2 linked regions of the Sphaerisporangium krabiense genome follow. The protein of the gene in region 1 binds, or shares a complex with, the protein of each later gene. Links are inferred from orthologs where the notes say so. Each region holds a gene or a part of one and is shown on either strand. Other genes may lie near its edges. The genes, in order: rpsG and tig.

Region 1 (6,770 bases):
GGCACGGGCAGCGGCGAGGCCGTCCCGCTGGAGGAGTACGACTTCGGTCAGTACAACCGCTAGGCGCGATACGACGGGATGCCCGGAGAGCATGGCTCTCCGGGCATCCGGCGTTCTCACGCCGGCCGGCTCCGTGCCGGTGGGCCGGCGCAGGGGGCGCGAGGACGCTCTGAAGAGCCCGCTGCGGCCCCCCAGGAGGGGAGTGGGGTAACGGACCCCATCCGGCCCGGCGCGGGTCTGAGGCCGCACAGGGGCGGCGCGGCCGATGGGCCGGCGAATCGCGTGCGGATCATCGGAGGACGGCCGGAGGGTCGCCACGTCGCCGGAACGTGGACGGCACTCCTTCGTACGTGGTACTTTTGATGATTGCCTGGACCGGTTGCCATCGGCGTCCGGTTCATGAGGATCGAAAGGTTCGGGTTACCGGCGCAGGCGCCGGGAGCCGCGAAGACCTTCGGGTGGTCCATCCGGGCGTTCGGCGGGCTCCGGCCCTGCTCGGCCCGGTCGCCCGAGCGGTCCGCGGGTCACCGGGGGCGCGCCCCGGGCAGTCGTTTTGACGAGCCGTGGCGAGCTGGGTAGCCTTGGTCTTCGTGCCTGCGGTCTCGTGGGCACTGGCTGGCGTGTCCCCGATTCGGGGCCGCGCGGCGACTCCTCCACAAAGTCCGATCGCACCTCGTGCATGGGTGTGAGCCGGGCGCGACACGCCCGAGCGCGGGGGTCGGAGTGCGAGGTAAATCAGCAGGTCATGACACCGGCAGTACCTGCGAAATGCACGACGGGAAGCCGAAGCCCGGCCACGGCCGAGCGGACTCGACCCAAGGACGTATCACCGGCCAGGACGCGAAACGGAGAAGTAGTGCCCACAATTCAGCAGTTGGTCCGAAAGGGCCGACAGGACAAGGTCACTAAGACCAAGACTCCGGCGCTCAAAGGAAGCCCACAGCTTCGCGGCAACTGCGTGCGCGTCTACACCACGACCCCCAAGAAGCCGAACTCGGCGCTCCGTAAGGTCGCCCGTGTCCGCCTGAGCAGCGGCATCGAGGTCACGGCCTACATCCCGGGCGTCGGCCACAACCTTCAGGAGCACTCCATCGTGCTCGTGCGCGGCGGCCGTGTGAAGGACCTGCCGGGTGTCCGCTACAAGATCGTTCGCGGTGCGCTCGACACCCAGGGTGTCCGCAACCGCAAGCAGGCCCGCAGCCGCTACGGCGCCAAGAAGGAGAAGAGCTGAGATGCCGCGCAAGGGTCCCGCCGGGCGCCGACAGCTGGTCGCAGACCCGGTGTTCAACTCGCCGCTCGTCACCGCGCTCATCAACAAGGTGCTGCTGAGCGGCAAGCGGTCGCTCGCTCAGAAGATCGTCTACGACGCCCTCGAGGGCTGCAGGGACAAGTCGGGCAACGACCCGGTCGTCACCCTCAAGCGAGCGCTGGACAACGTCAAGCCCACCCTTGAGGTGCGCAGCCGCCGTGTCGGTGGCGCCACCTACCAGGTGCCGGTGGAGGTGCGCGCCGCGCGCAGCACCACGCTGGCCCTCCGCTGGCTGGTGCAGTACTCCCGCGCCCGCCGCGAGAAGACCATGACCGAGCGGCTGATGAACGAGCTGCTCGACGCGAGCAACGGCCTCGGCGCGAGCGTGAAGCGGCGCGAGGACACCCACAAGATGGCCGAGTCCAACAAGGCCTTCGCCCACTACCGCTGGTAACACCGGCGGCGACGACGAGACGACGAGGACGCGAGAGAAGTGGCCACATCGACCGCTCTTGACCTGGCCAGGGTCCGCAACATCGGGATCATGGCCCATATCGACGCGGGCAAAACCACTACGACCGAGCGCATCCTGTTCTACACCGGCATCAACTACAAGATCGGTGAAGTCCACGAGGGCGCAGCCACCATGGACTGGATGGAGCAGGAGCAGGAGCGCGGCATCACCATCACCTCCGCCGCGACCACCTGTAGTTGGCTTGATCACACGATCAACATCATCGACACTCCCGGCCACGTCGACTTCACCGTCGAGGTCGAGCGCTCCCTGCGCGTCCTCGACGGCGCCGTCGCCGTCTTCGACGCCGTCGCCGGCGTCGAGCCCCAGTCCGAGACGGTCTGGCGGCAGGCGGACCGCTACGGCGTCCCGCGCATCTGCTTCGTCAACAAGATGGACCGCGTCGGCGCCGAGTTCCACCGCTGCGTCGACATGATCGTGTCGCGCCTGGGCGCCACGCCGCTGGTCATCCAGCTTCCGTGGGGCGTCGAGGCCGACTTCAAGGGCGTCATCGACCTGGTGAAGATGAAGGGCCTGCTCTGGAGCGCCGAGGCGGCCAAGGGCGAGATGTACGACACCGTCGACATCCCGGCCGACCACGCCGAGGTGGCCCGCGAGTGGCGCGACAAGCTCATCGAGACCGTGGCCGAGAACGACGACGAGCTCATGGAGCTCTACCTGGAGGGCGTCGAGCCCACCGAGGAGCAGCTCGTCGCCGCCATCCGCCGCACGACGCTGTCCAGCGCGCTCAACCCGGTCCTGTGCGGCACCGCGTTCAAGAACAAGGGCGTCCAGCCCCTGCTCGACGCGATCGTCGCCTACCTCCCGGCCCCGACCGACATCCCCGCCTTCAAGGGGCACGCGGTCGGCAACGAGGAGCAGGAGATCGAGCGGCACGCGGACCCGAACGAGCCGTTCGCCGCCCTGGCCTTCAAGATCATGAGCGACCAGCACCTGGGCAAGCTCACCTACATCCGCATCTACTCGGGCACGCTCGAGACCGGCACCGCGGTGATCAACTCGGTGAAGGGCAAGAAGGAGCGGATCGGCAAGATCTACCAGATGCACGCCAACAAGCGCGAGGAGCGCTCGTCGGCGATCGCCGGTCAGATCGTCGCCGTCATGGGCCTGAAGGACACCACCACCGGTGACACCCTCTCCGACCCGACCAACCAGGTCGTCCTGGAGTCGATGAACTTCCCCGCCCCGGTCATCAACGTGGCCATCGAGCCCAAGACCAAGGGCGACCAGGAGAAGCTCGGCACCGCGATCCAGCGCCTGGCCGAGGAGGACCCCTCCTTCCAGGTTCGCAGGGACGAGGAGACCGGCCAGACGGTCATCTGGGGTATGGGCGAGCTCCACCTGGAGATCCTCGTCGACCGGATGCGCCGCGAGTTCAAGGTCGAGGCCAACGTCGGCCGCCCGCAGGTCGCCTACCGCGAGACCATCCGCCGCAAGGTGGAGAAGGTCGACTACACGCACAAGAAGCAGACCGGTGGTTCCGGCCAGTTCGCGCGCGTGATCATCGACCTGGAGCCGCTGGGCGAGGGCAACGACGGCTACGAGTTCGCGAACAAGGTCACCGGTGGCCGCATCCCCAGGGAGTACATCCCCTCGGTGGACGCGGGCGCGCAGGAGGCCGCGGAGTTCGGCGTTCTGGCCGGCTACCCGATGGTGGGTGTGAAGGTCACCCTCCAGGACGGTACCTACCACGAGGTCGACTCCTCCGAAATGGCTTTCAAGATCGCCGGTTCGATGGCCTTCAAGGAGGCCGCGCGCCGCGCCGACGCCGTGATCCTTGAGCCCATGATGTCCGTCGAGGTCACCACGCCCGAGGACTACATGGGTGACGTCATCGGCGACCTCAACGGGCGCCGCGGGCAGATCCAGGCGATGGAGGACCGTACCGGGGCCAAGGTGATCCAGGCCCTGGTCCCGCTGTCAGAGATGTTCGGCTACGTGGGCGACCTGCGCAGCAAGACCCAGGGCCGGGCTGTCTACAGCATGCAGTTCAACTCCTATGCGGAGGTGCCCCCGGGCATCGCCAAGGAGATCGTCGCGAAGGCTCGGGGCGAATAGGTCCGAGACCCCGACGGCCCGGGGGGCGAGCGATCGCCCTCCCGGGCATCGGGCTCCGAGCCCGAGTGAGTAGCAAGTCACGTCAGAATCTCTAAGGAGACAGAGCAGTGGCCAAGGCCAAGTTCGAGCGGACCAAGCCGCACGTGAACATCGGCACCATTGGGCACATCGACCACGGCAAGACCACTCTGACCGCGGCGATCACCAAGGTGCTCCACGACCGTTTCCCTCACCTCAATGAGGCGACCCCGTTCGACAAGATCGACAAGGCGCCCGAGGAGAAGGCTCGCGGTATCACCATCTCCATCGCGCACGTCGAGTACCAGACCGAGAAGCGCCACTACGCCCACGTGGACTGCCCCGGTCACGCCGACTACGTGAAGAACATGATCACCGGTGCCGCGCAGATGGACGGCGCCATCCTCGTGGTCGCCGCCACCGACGGCCCGATGCCGCAGACGAAGGAGCACGTCCTCCTGGCCCGCCAGGTCGGCGTCCCCTACATCGTCGTCGCGCTGAACAAGGCCGACATGGTCGATGACGAGGAGATCCTGGAGCTCGTCGAGCTCGAGGTCCGCGAGCTGCTGTCCGCTCAGGAGTTCCCGGGCGACGACCTGCCGGTCGTCCGCGTCTCGGCGCTGAAGGCGCTCGAGGGCGACGAGAAGTGGGGCGACTCGATCATCGAGCTCATGAACGCCGTGGACGACAACGTCCCCGAGCCCGTTCGTGACACCGAGAAGCCGTTCCTCATGCCGATCGAGGACGTGTTCTCGATCACCGGCCGCGGCACCGTCGTGACCGGTCGTATCGAGCGCGGCATCGTCAAGGTCAACGAGACCGTCGACATCATCGGCATCAAGGACAAGAGCACCACGACCACCGTCACCGGTGTCGAGATGTTCCGCAAGCTCCTCGACGAGGGACGCGCCGGCGACAACGTCGGTCTGCTCCTTCGTGGCATCAAGCGCGAGGACGTCGAGCGCGGCCAGTGCATCATCAAGCCGGGCACGACCACCCCGCACACGGAGTTCGAGGCGCAGGTCTACATCCTGTCGAAGGACGAGGGCGGCCGCCACACGCCGTTCTTCAACAACTACCGCCCGCAGTTCTACTTCCGCACCACGGACGTCACGGGCGTCGTCACCCTGCCCGAGGGCACCGAGATGGTCATGCCCGGTGACAACACCGAGATGACCGTCCAGCTCATCCAGCCCATCGCGATGGAGGACGGCCTCAAGTTCGCCATCCGCGAGGGTGGACGGACCGTCGGCGCGGGCCGGGTCACGAAGATCATCAAGTAGCACGACCGCGGGTCGGCGGTCGGGGCCGGAGCAGTCCGGGCCCGACCGCCGCACCACGACGGGGCCGCGAGGCCCCCGAGCCCGCGGCGAGCTCCGAGCCCGATCCAGGCCCGTGATCTCGCAGTCGTCTCGGACGGAGACGACCGAGTCGACTGCAAGATCACGGAATGACGAGGCGGGTCACGGGGCGCGAGCCACGGGAACCTGACAGCGGCACAAGGCCGCACGAAACTTTTGCAGGACGACAGCGAAGGACACCGAGGCCACTATGGCGGGACAGAAGATCCGCATCCGGCTTAAGGCCTATGACCACGAGGTCATCGATAGCTCGGCCAAGAAGATCGTCGAGACGGTGACGCGGACTGGCGCCAAGGTCGCGGGCCCGGTGCCGTTGCCGACCGAGAAGAACGTGTACTGCGTCATCCGCTCGCCGCACAAGTACAAGGACAGCCGTGAGCACTTCGAAATGCGCACGCACAAGCGGCTGATTGACATCATCGATCCGACGCCGAAGACGGTCGACTCGCTCATGCGGCTCGACCTCCCGGCCGGCGTCGACATCTCGATCAAGCTCTGAGGGAACGCACTGACATGGCTAAGCAGATCAAGGGCGTCCTGGGCAAGAAGCTCGGCATGACCCAGGTCTTCGACGAGGGGAACCGGATCGTCCCGGTCACCGTCGTCGAGGCCGGTCCGTGCGTGGTGACCCGCGTCCGCAGTGAGGAAAAGGACGGCTACTCCGCTGTTCAGCTCGGCTACGGGCAGGTAGACCCGCGCAAGGTCAACAAGCCCCTGGGTGACTACCTGCGCAAGCACGACATCACCCCGCGCCGCTACTTCGTCGAGGTCCGCACCACCGACGCCTCCGAGTACACCCTCGGCCAGGAGATCACGGCCGAGACCTTCGAGGCCGGTCAGTTCGTGGACGTCACCGGCAAGAGCAAGGGCAAGGGCTTCGCCGGCGTCATGAAGCGGCACGGCTTCCGCGGTCTCGGCGCCTCGCACGGCACCCAGCGCAAGCACCGTTCGCCCGGCTCCATCGGTGGCTGCGCCACCCCGGGCCGCGTCTTCAAGGGCCTGCGCATGGCGGGCCGCATGGGCAACACCCGCGTCACGATCCAGAACCTCAAGGTTCACGCCGTGGACGCCGAGAAGGGCCTCATCCTGCTCAAGGGTGCGGTTCCCGGCGCCAACGGGAGCCTGGTGCTGATTCGCACCGCCGCCAAGAAGGGGGCCGAGAAGTGAGCACGACCATCGACGTCCTCGACGCGGCCGGCGCGAAGACCGGCACCGTCGACCTGCCGGAGGATGTCTTCGGCGCCAAGGTCAACATCCCGCTGATCCACCAGGTCGTCGTCGCCCAGCTGGCCGCGCGCCGCCAGGGCACCCACAAGACGAAGACCCGTGGCGAGGTCAGCGGTGGTGGCAAGAAGCCGTACCGGCAGAAGGGCACCGGCCGCGCCCGTCAGGGCTCGACCCGCGCGCCGCAGTTCGCCGGCGGTGGCACCGTCCACGGCCCGCAGCCGCGCGACTACTCGCAGCGGACGCCCAAGAAGATGAAGGCCGCCGCCCTGCGCGGCGCCCTCAGCGACCGGGCGAGCGGCGGCCGGGTGTACATCGTCGACGG
Region 2 (6,784 bases), 4.1 Mb from region 1 along the record:
AGGTGAGCCCCCCGCCGGAGGCGACAAGGGTATGGGCGCTTGATCGTTCCCCTTGTAGTGTGCGGTCATGGACTGGCGGACCTGGCACGATGGTTACGACGTACCCGATTCGCCGTTGGCGCGTCGCTTGCGGGTCGTCCAGGAAAGGACCCGGCTGGCGCTCGACCGATGCCCTCCCGGCCCCCTGCGGGTCGTGAGCTTGTGTTCTGGTCAAGGGCGTGACGTGCTGGGAGTGTTGGCGGATCATCCACGCCGCGACGACGTCCACGCGCGGCTGGTCGAACTGGACCCGGGCAACACCGCGATCGCCGAAGAGGCGGTGAGGGTCGCGGGGCTCTCCCAGGTCGAGGTGATCACAGCCGATGCCGCGCTCACCGACCATTACCGGGACGTGGTGCCGGCAGACGTCGTGCTCATCTGCGGCTTGTTCGGCAACATCACCGACGAGGGCATCGAGCGCACCGTCGACACCTGCCGCCAATTGTGCAAGACCGGCGGTGTGGTGATCTGGACTCGGCATCGCGTGAAACCCGACCGGGTGCCGTTGATCTGCCGTTGGTTCGAGGATCGCGGGTTCGATCGCGAGTGGCTGTCGGAACCGGACGCCGGCTTCGGGGTCGGCGTGCATCGCTACGCAGGCCGACCGCAGCCTCTGCTGCCGGGACGGCGCATGTTCACCTTCGTCGGCTCCGACGTCCTGGAAGCCGAAGACGGCGACGCTTGAGGCGTCCCTCGAGGTCGTGGTGCCGCGCGGGTCACGAAATAGGGAACGGGCACGTAACGGGCACGACATCAAAATCCGGCCGTGAATGACGTGAGGCCCAGGTCGGGATCGTATCCTCTGCCTGGGCCTTCGTGGTGAGAGCGGACGACGGGAATCGAACCCGCGTAGCCAGTTTGGAAGACTGGGGCTCTACCATTGAGCTACGTCCGCGCGAGCCGGTCGCCGTCTGGTCTAGACTTCATCCGGTCGTCAGGACGTAAGCGTACCGGAGTTTCCGAGTGCGCGAGCGGCCAGGCGTTCCGGGGTGTAGCGCAGCTTGGTAGCGCGCCTGCTTTGGGTGCAGGAGATCATCGGTTCAAATCCGGTCACCCCGACACACGAGCCCAGGCTCGCCCGCGGCGGCGGGGGAGCGGCCCGGTGGACGTCGTGGCGGTCGTCCGGGGCGGCAGGGCGGCGGGTCCCCGGCCGGACGGCCGGCCCGTTCGATGCGGCGTCCGTCGCGCGACACCTATTCAAAAGGTGAGATCGCCGTTTGGGCGGGTGCGCACCGTGAGCGCCTGTGCAGACGTCTCCGGCTCGACATCAGCGCGTAACCGGGCCGAAATTTCGACGTAGGCCCAAGGACGTTTTCGTGGCGTTCCAGACGGGGGTCAAGCGGAGCCGAAAAGCGCCCAGACGGCCTTGCCGCCCTCGTCCAGGGCGTCCCATCCCCAGCGCGTGCTGTAGGTCTCCACGATGTGCAGCCCGCGCCCGTGCTCGGAGATGAAATCCGGCTCCTTGGGCGTCGGGATCTCGTCGCTGGGGTCGGAGACGGCGAGCAGCACGTGCGGCGAGAGGCGCAGCAGGATCAGCGTGATCGGCTGGGCGTCCAGGCGTCGCGGCCCGCAGATGCCGTAGCGCACGGCGTTGGTGACCAGCTCGGATACGACGAGGACCGCGTCGTCGCAGAGCGGGGCCAGTCCCCAGCGGCCGAGGGTGGTCCTCGTGACGTCGCGGGCCGTTTTCACGGAATCGGCCTGGGGCCGCAGCGGGCAGGTGGCGGTGTCGCGGCGGAGCGCGGAGCGCATGAGCCGCTGGAAACCCACGTCACCGGTCGGTTCGAGACATCGGGCTGCGGATACCGGCTCCAGCATCCCGCTGATACCTCCCGCCGTCATTGTGAGTCTCCGCGCCCTGTCGTCTCTTTACGAGTTAGTGCACCTTTAGCCCAATATGCACTAGGCCATCATGGGTCAGTATTGCGGCTCATGCAAGACCCAAATGCACGTGCAGCTGCGTCGTGCAAACGCAAGAGCCGCACCGTTCGCGCTCCGTGAGCACCGGTCACCCGGCCGTCGGAAGGGCGCGCGCACCAGACCTTGTCACGCGGGCCGGAAGTGGTGACACTGTGTTGGCTGGCCGCGTAGACCCTAGAAGAGAAGGAGGCCGAATGACTCAGTACCAGCCTGGCTCCGGTCCGACGGCCCTCCGCATTCTTCTCGGCACCCAGCTGCGCCGCCTGCGCGAGGAGAAGGGCATCACACGCGAGGACGCCGGCCACGTGATCCGCGGCTCCGAGTCCAAGATCAGCAGGATGGAGCTCGGCCGGGTCGGGTTCAAGGAGCGCGACGTCGCCGATCTGCTGGCCTACTACGGGGTCGCCGAGGGCGAGGCGCGCACCGCCGTCATGAACCTGCTGGAGAGGGCCAACGAACCCGGCTGGTGGCACCGCTTCAACGACCTCCTCCCCTCGTGGTTCCAGGCGTACGTCGGCCTTGAGGAGGCGGCGGCCCGCATCCGCACCTACGAGGTGCAGTTCATCCCGGGCCTGCTGCAGACCAAGGAGTACGCCCGCGCCGTCATCACCGCGGGCGCCGCGGGCATCGGCCCCGCCGAGATCTCGCGTCGCGTCGACCTGCGCATGGAGCGCCAGCGCGTCCTCGACCGCGACGACGGCCCCATCTTCTGGGCCGTCATCGACGAGGCCGCGCTGCGGCGTCCCATCGGGGGGACCGACGTGATGCGCGGCCAGCTGGAGCATCTGCTCGAACTCATGCGCCAGCCGAAGATCACCATCCAGGTCATGCCGTTCAGCTTCGGCGGTCACAGCGCCGAGGGCGGCGCCTTCAGCATCCTGCGCTTCCACGACAACGACCTGCCGGACGTGGTGTACGTCGAGCAACTCGCGAGCGCGCTCTACCTCGACAAACGCGAGGAAGTGGACCGTTACAGCGAGGTGATGGAGCGGCTGTGCGCCGTCAGCACCACCCCCGAGGCCACCGTCGATATCTTGCAGAAGATCATCTCTGACCGAATGTGACGCCTGTCGATGACGCCGGAGGTGCCCGTCTGCCCTAGACTGGCATGCGGCGCTGGACACCCGCCACAGTTGAGCACGCCCGAGCCGGGCGTGCCCGCTGGCTGTGCACTGAGCCGCCCAAGTGGGCGCGGCGCGCGATCGTGTCGCGGTGGCCGTACGGCATGACGCGCCCGCGATCACCAGAAGCTTGATCAAGGAGACCACCCCGTGAAGACCGCTGTCGAGGAGCTCAGCCCCACCCGGGTGAAGCTCACCGTCGAGGTGCCGTTCGAGGAGCTCGAGACGAGCATGCAGGCGGCGTACAAGAAGGTCGCGCAGCAGGTGCGCGTGCCCGGCTTCCGCCCCGGCAAGGTTCCCGCCCGCATCATCGAGCAGCGCTTCGGCCGCGCGGTGGTCCTGGAGGAGACGCTCAACGACGCCCTGCCGAAGCTGTACGGCAAGGCCGTCGACGAGAGCGACGTCTTCCCCGTCAGCCAGCCGGAGATCGAGGTCACCAAGATCGACGACGGCAAGGAGGTGGAGTTCACCGCCGAGGTGGACGTCCGCCCCGCCTTCGACGTCCCCGACTACAAGGACATCGAGGTGACCGTCCCCTCCTCGGAGGTCTCGGACGAGGACATCGACACGCAGGTCGACGCGCTGCGTCAGCGCTTCGCCACGCTGGCCGGCGTCGAGCGCGCCGCCGGCAACGGCGACTACGTCGTCATGGACCTCGCCGCCACGATCGACGGCAAGAACATCGAGGAGCAGCAGGCCTCCGACGTCTCCTACGAGGTCGGCGCGGGCTCGGTGCTCCAGGGCCTCGACGACGCCCTGGTCGGCATGGCCGCCGGCGACGAGAAGACCTTCACCACCACGCTGGTGGGCGGCGAGAACGCCGGCGAGGAGGCCGACGTCACCATCAAGGTCAAGAACGTCAAGGAGAAGGTCCTCCCCGAGCTCGACGACGAGTTCGCCGGTCTGGCGAGCGAGTTCGACACCCTGCAGGAGCTGCGCGACAGCATCCGCGAGCAGGCCCGCCGCAACAAGCTCATCGACCAGGTCGTGCAGGCCCGCGAGAACGCTCTGACGGCTCTGCTGGACCAGATCGACATCCCGCTGCCCGACAGCGCCCTCAGCGCCGAGGTGGACGCCCGCAAGCACAATCTGGAGCACCAGATCGGTGAGAGCGGTCTGAGCCGTGAGGCGTTCTTCCGGCTCTACCAGACCACCGAGGAAGAGCGCTTCGCCGAGTTCGACGAGAACTCCCGCAAGGCGATCAAGACCGGCTTCGTGCTCGACAAGATCGTCAAGCAGGAGGATCTGGGCGTCAGCGAGCAGGAGCTGACCAACTTCGTGGTGCGCCGCGCCGCCCAGCTCGGCGTCGCCCCGAACACGCTCGCTCAGCACCTCGCCGACAACGACCAGCTCACCCTGGCCATGGTCGAGATCGTCCGTGACAAGGCCAAGACCGTCATCGGCGACGCCGCCAAGGTGACCGACGAGGACGGCAACGAGGTCGACCTCAAGGCCATCTACGCCGAGCTGAACGCCGAGGAGGAGGCCGCGGAGGACGCCCCGGCCGCTCAGGGCGCCGAGTGACCTGCGCGTCCTGGCTCTGAGGCGCGGCCCGCGCCTCCGTGTGATCGTCCATGCCCTCACCGTGGTGCACGGTGAGGGCATTGGCGTTTAGCGCGACATACGCACCCTTGTGCAACCTTTGTGGTGATTGTTGCGGTATCCGGGGCAACTCCCGACTGTGGGAGCGGGCTACCGGGGGCGCCGGTGATAGAGGCATACCTCATCGTGGCGGTCGCGGTCGCCGTGATGATGCTGGTCGGACGGGCGGTGGCGCGCGGGACGGGCATACCGTCGGCGATCCCCCTCGTCCTGCTCGGCGTCGCGGCGAGCTTCGTGCCCACCATGTCCAAGGCCGTGGTGCCGCCCGAGTTCATCCTCAACCTGTACCTCCCCCTGCTGGTCTACCGCGCCGCCTTCCTCACCGCCCCCCGGGAGACCAAGGAGGACGCGGTCCCCATCTCGGTGATGGCCTTCGGCCTCACCTGCGCCACCGCCCTCGCGGTCATGGCCGCCGTACGCCTCGTCCTGCCGGAGGTCGGCTGGCCCGTGGCGCTCGCCCTCGGCGCCGCCGTCGCCCCCACCGACCCGGTGTCGGCCACGTCGATCATGCGCCGCCTCGGCACCCCGCGCCGCCTGGTGACGATCCTGGAGGGCGAGAGCCTCGTCAACGACGCCGTGGCGCTCACCCTGTTCGGCCTGGCCCTCACGGCGCTCATCGAGCCCGTCACGCTCGCCGCCGGCGCCCTGCTGCTCGTGCGCGTCGTCGCGGGCGGCGTGCTGTACGGCCTCGCGCTCGGCTGGGTGGTCGGCAGGCTCCGCGGCCGGATCACCGACCCGGGCGCGCAGATCGTGCTCTCGCTGATCACGCCGTTCGTCGCCTACCTGCCCGCCGAGCACTTCGGCCTCTCCGGCGTGCTCGCCACGATCAGCACCGGCTTCTATTTGGGCACGCGCGCCCACGGACTGCTCCAGCCCGCCTCCCGGCTCACCGGCAACGCCTTCTGGGAGGTGCTGGTGCTGCTCCTGGAGTCCAGCCTGTTCGTGTTGCTCGGGCTGGAGATCCGCCAGGTGATCGCCGGGGTGTCGAACTACTCGGTCGGCATGCTGGCCACGACGGCGGTGGTCGTCCTCGCCGCGGTGGTGGTGCTGCGTCTGCTGTGGACCATGATCGCCTTCCGGCTGGCTCGGTGGCTGCCGGGCAGGCACCTGTCGTTCGACCGCGTCGGCAGGCGTGAGCGGCTGGTGATGGGCTGGGCGGGCATGCGGGGCGCCATCACGCTCGCGGTCGCGCTGTCCATCCCGTTGAGCGTGGCCAACCGGCCGCTGATGATCTTCCTGGCCGCGGTGGTGGTCCTCGTGACCCTGCTCGGACAGGCGACCACGCTCGCGCCCCTGCTGCGACGCCTCGGGCTCGGCGAATCCAAGAAGGCCGTCCTCGAGGAGGCACGCGCCCGCCGGGCCACCGCCGAGGCCGCGCTGTCGCGCCTGGAGGACCTCGCCTCCGACGACCGGGTCGACGAGCACACCGCCGAGGTTTTCCGCCAGCTTTACGAACTTCGCCTCGACCGCGCCCGCGCCGTCCTGGAGGAGAGCGACGGCGACGAGGACAAGGGGCTCGACGAGCCGGGCCTGCGCTGGCTGCGCAAGCAACTCGCCCGTGCGCAACGGGAGGAAGTGGACGAGCTGTACGCCAAAGGCAAGATCAGCGCGACCACCCAGCGGCACCTCATCCACGAGCTTGACCTGGAGGAGCGCCGCCGCGCGTCGGATTCGCAGTGAGCTTTCGACACCTGCGCCGTCAGCGAACAGTGTTGAGACCGGGCCTGACCGGTGCTTGCCGCGCGTTAAGGTCACAAGCAACGCCCATCGATTACGACGCATCGGAAGGTGACGCTGTGACCAGCCCGCCGACCTCATACCAGCCCGCCAGCTTCGGGCCGGAGTCCCGGGGCCGTGAGAACGGCTCGTTCCGGCTGGAGGACCAGCTTTACAACCGTCTGTTGCGTGAGCGCATCGTGGTGCTCGGCACCCAGGTGGACGACGAGGTCGCCAACCGCATCTGCGCCGAGCTGCTGCTGCTGGCCGCCGACGATGCCGATCGCGACATCTGGCTCTACATCAACTCGCCAGGCGGTTCGGTGACGGCCGGCATGGCGATTTACGACATGATGGAGTATGTGCCGAACAATGTCTGCACGGTG

Evidence for each region.
Region 2: the proteins of rpsG (region 1) and tig are in contact, whole or in part, in a crystal structure (PDB 3GTY), measured with the Thermotoga maritima proteins. The link is inferred for Sphaerisporangium krabiense from one-to-one orthologs. Residues at the interface, in WP_004081843.1 of Thermotoga maritima: Lys34, Lys52, Lys55, Glu59, Arg62, Gln63, Glu66, Asn67, Lys69, Val71, Arg95, Ala109, Lys110, Lys111, Gly112, Arg113, Pro114, Glu117, Glu121, Ile124, Ala125, Tyr127, Asn128, Asn129, Thr130, Gly131, Lys135, Asp139, Arg142, Met143; in WP_004081061.1 of Thermotoga maritima: Glu122, Val124, Val129, Leu130, Tyr133, Glu188, Gly259, Ile262, Tyr263, Glu266, Ser270, Glu273, Gln274, Glu277, Arg308, Gln311, Ile312, Ser315, Tyr316, Glu325, Arg329, Arg336, Leu363, Phe366, Trp367, Arg373, Leu377, Arg381, Leu384, Glu387.

The regions. Positions count from the first base shown.
Region 1 is NZ_JACHBR010000001.1:749,768-756,537, reverse strand. The notes cover bases 1-2,967. They hold rpsG (30S ribosomal protein S7), read left to right. Parts: upstream 1-1,232; coding sequence 1,233-1,703; downstream 1,704-2,967. Other genes in these bases: fusA (elongation factor G), read left to right, coding at 1,794-2,967; rpsL (30S ribosomal protein S12), read left to right, coding at 857-1,231; BJ981_RS03225 (DNA-directed RNA polymerase subunit beta'), read left to right, coding at 1-63. Also shown: more of fusA, read left to right, coding at 2,968-3,842; tuf (elongation factor Tu), read left to right, coding at 3,950-5,143; rpsJ (30S ribosomal protein S10), read left to right, coding at 5,412-5,720; rplC (50S ribosomal protein L3), read left to right, coding at 5,735-6,388; rplD (50S ribosomal protein L4), read left to right, coding at 6,385-6,770.
Region 2 is NZ_JACHBR010000001.1:4,824,196-4,830,979, forward strand. Bases 2,437-5,417 are described here. They hold tig (trigger factor), read left to right. Parts: upstream 2,437-3,230; coding sequence 3,231-4,604; downstream 4,605-5,417. Other genes in these bases: BJ981_RS21350 (Sco1979 family transcriptional regulator), read left to right, coding at 2,437-3,023; BJ981_RS21360 (Na+/H+ antiporter), read left to right, coding at 4,788-5,417. Outside these bases: BJ981_RS21330 (class I SAM-dependent methyltransferase family protein), read left to right, coding at 68-724; BJ981_RS21345 (ATP-binding protein), read right to left, coding at 1,375-1,791; more of BJ981_RS21350, read left to right, coding at 2,154-2,436; more of BJ981_RS21360, read left to right, coding at 5,418-6,362; BJ981_RS21365 (ClpP family protease), read left to right, coding at 6,479-6,784. UniProt on the Bacillus subtilis protein: Involved in protein export. Acts as a chaperone by maintaining the newly synthesized protein in an open conformation. Functions as a peptidyl-prolyl cis-trans isomerase.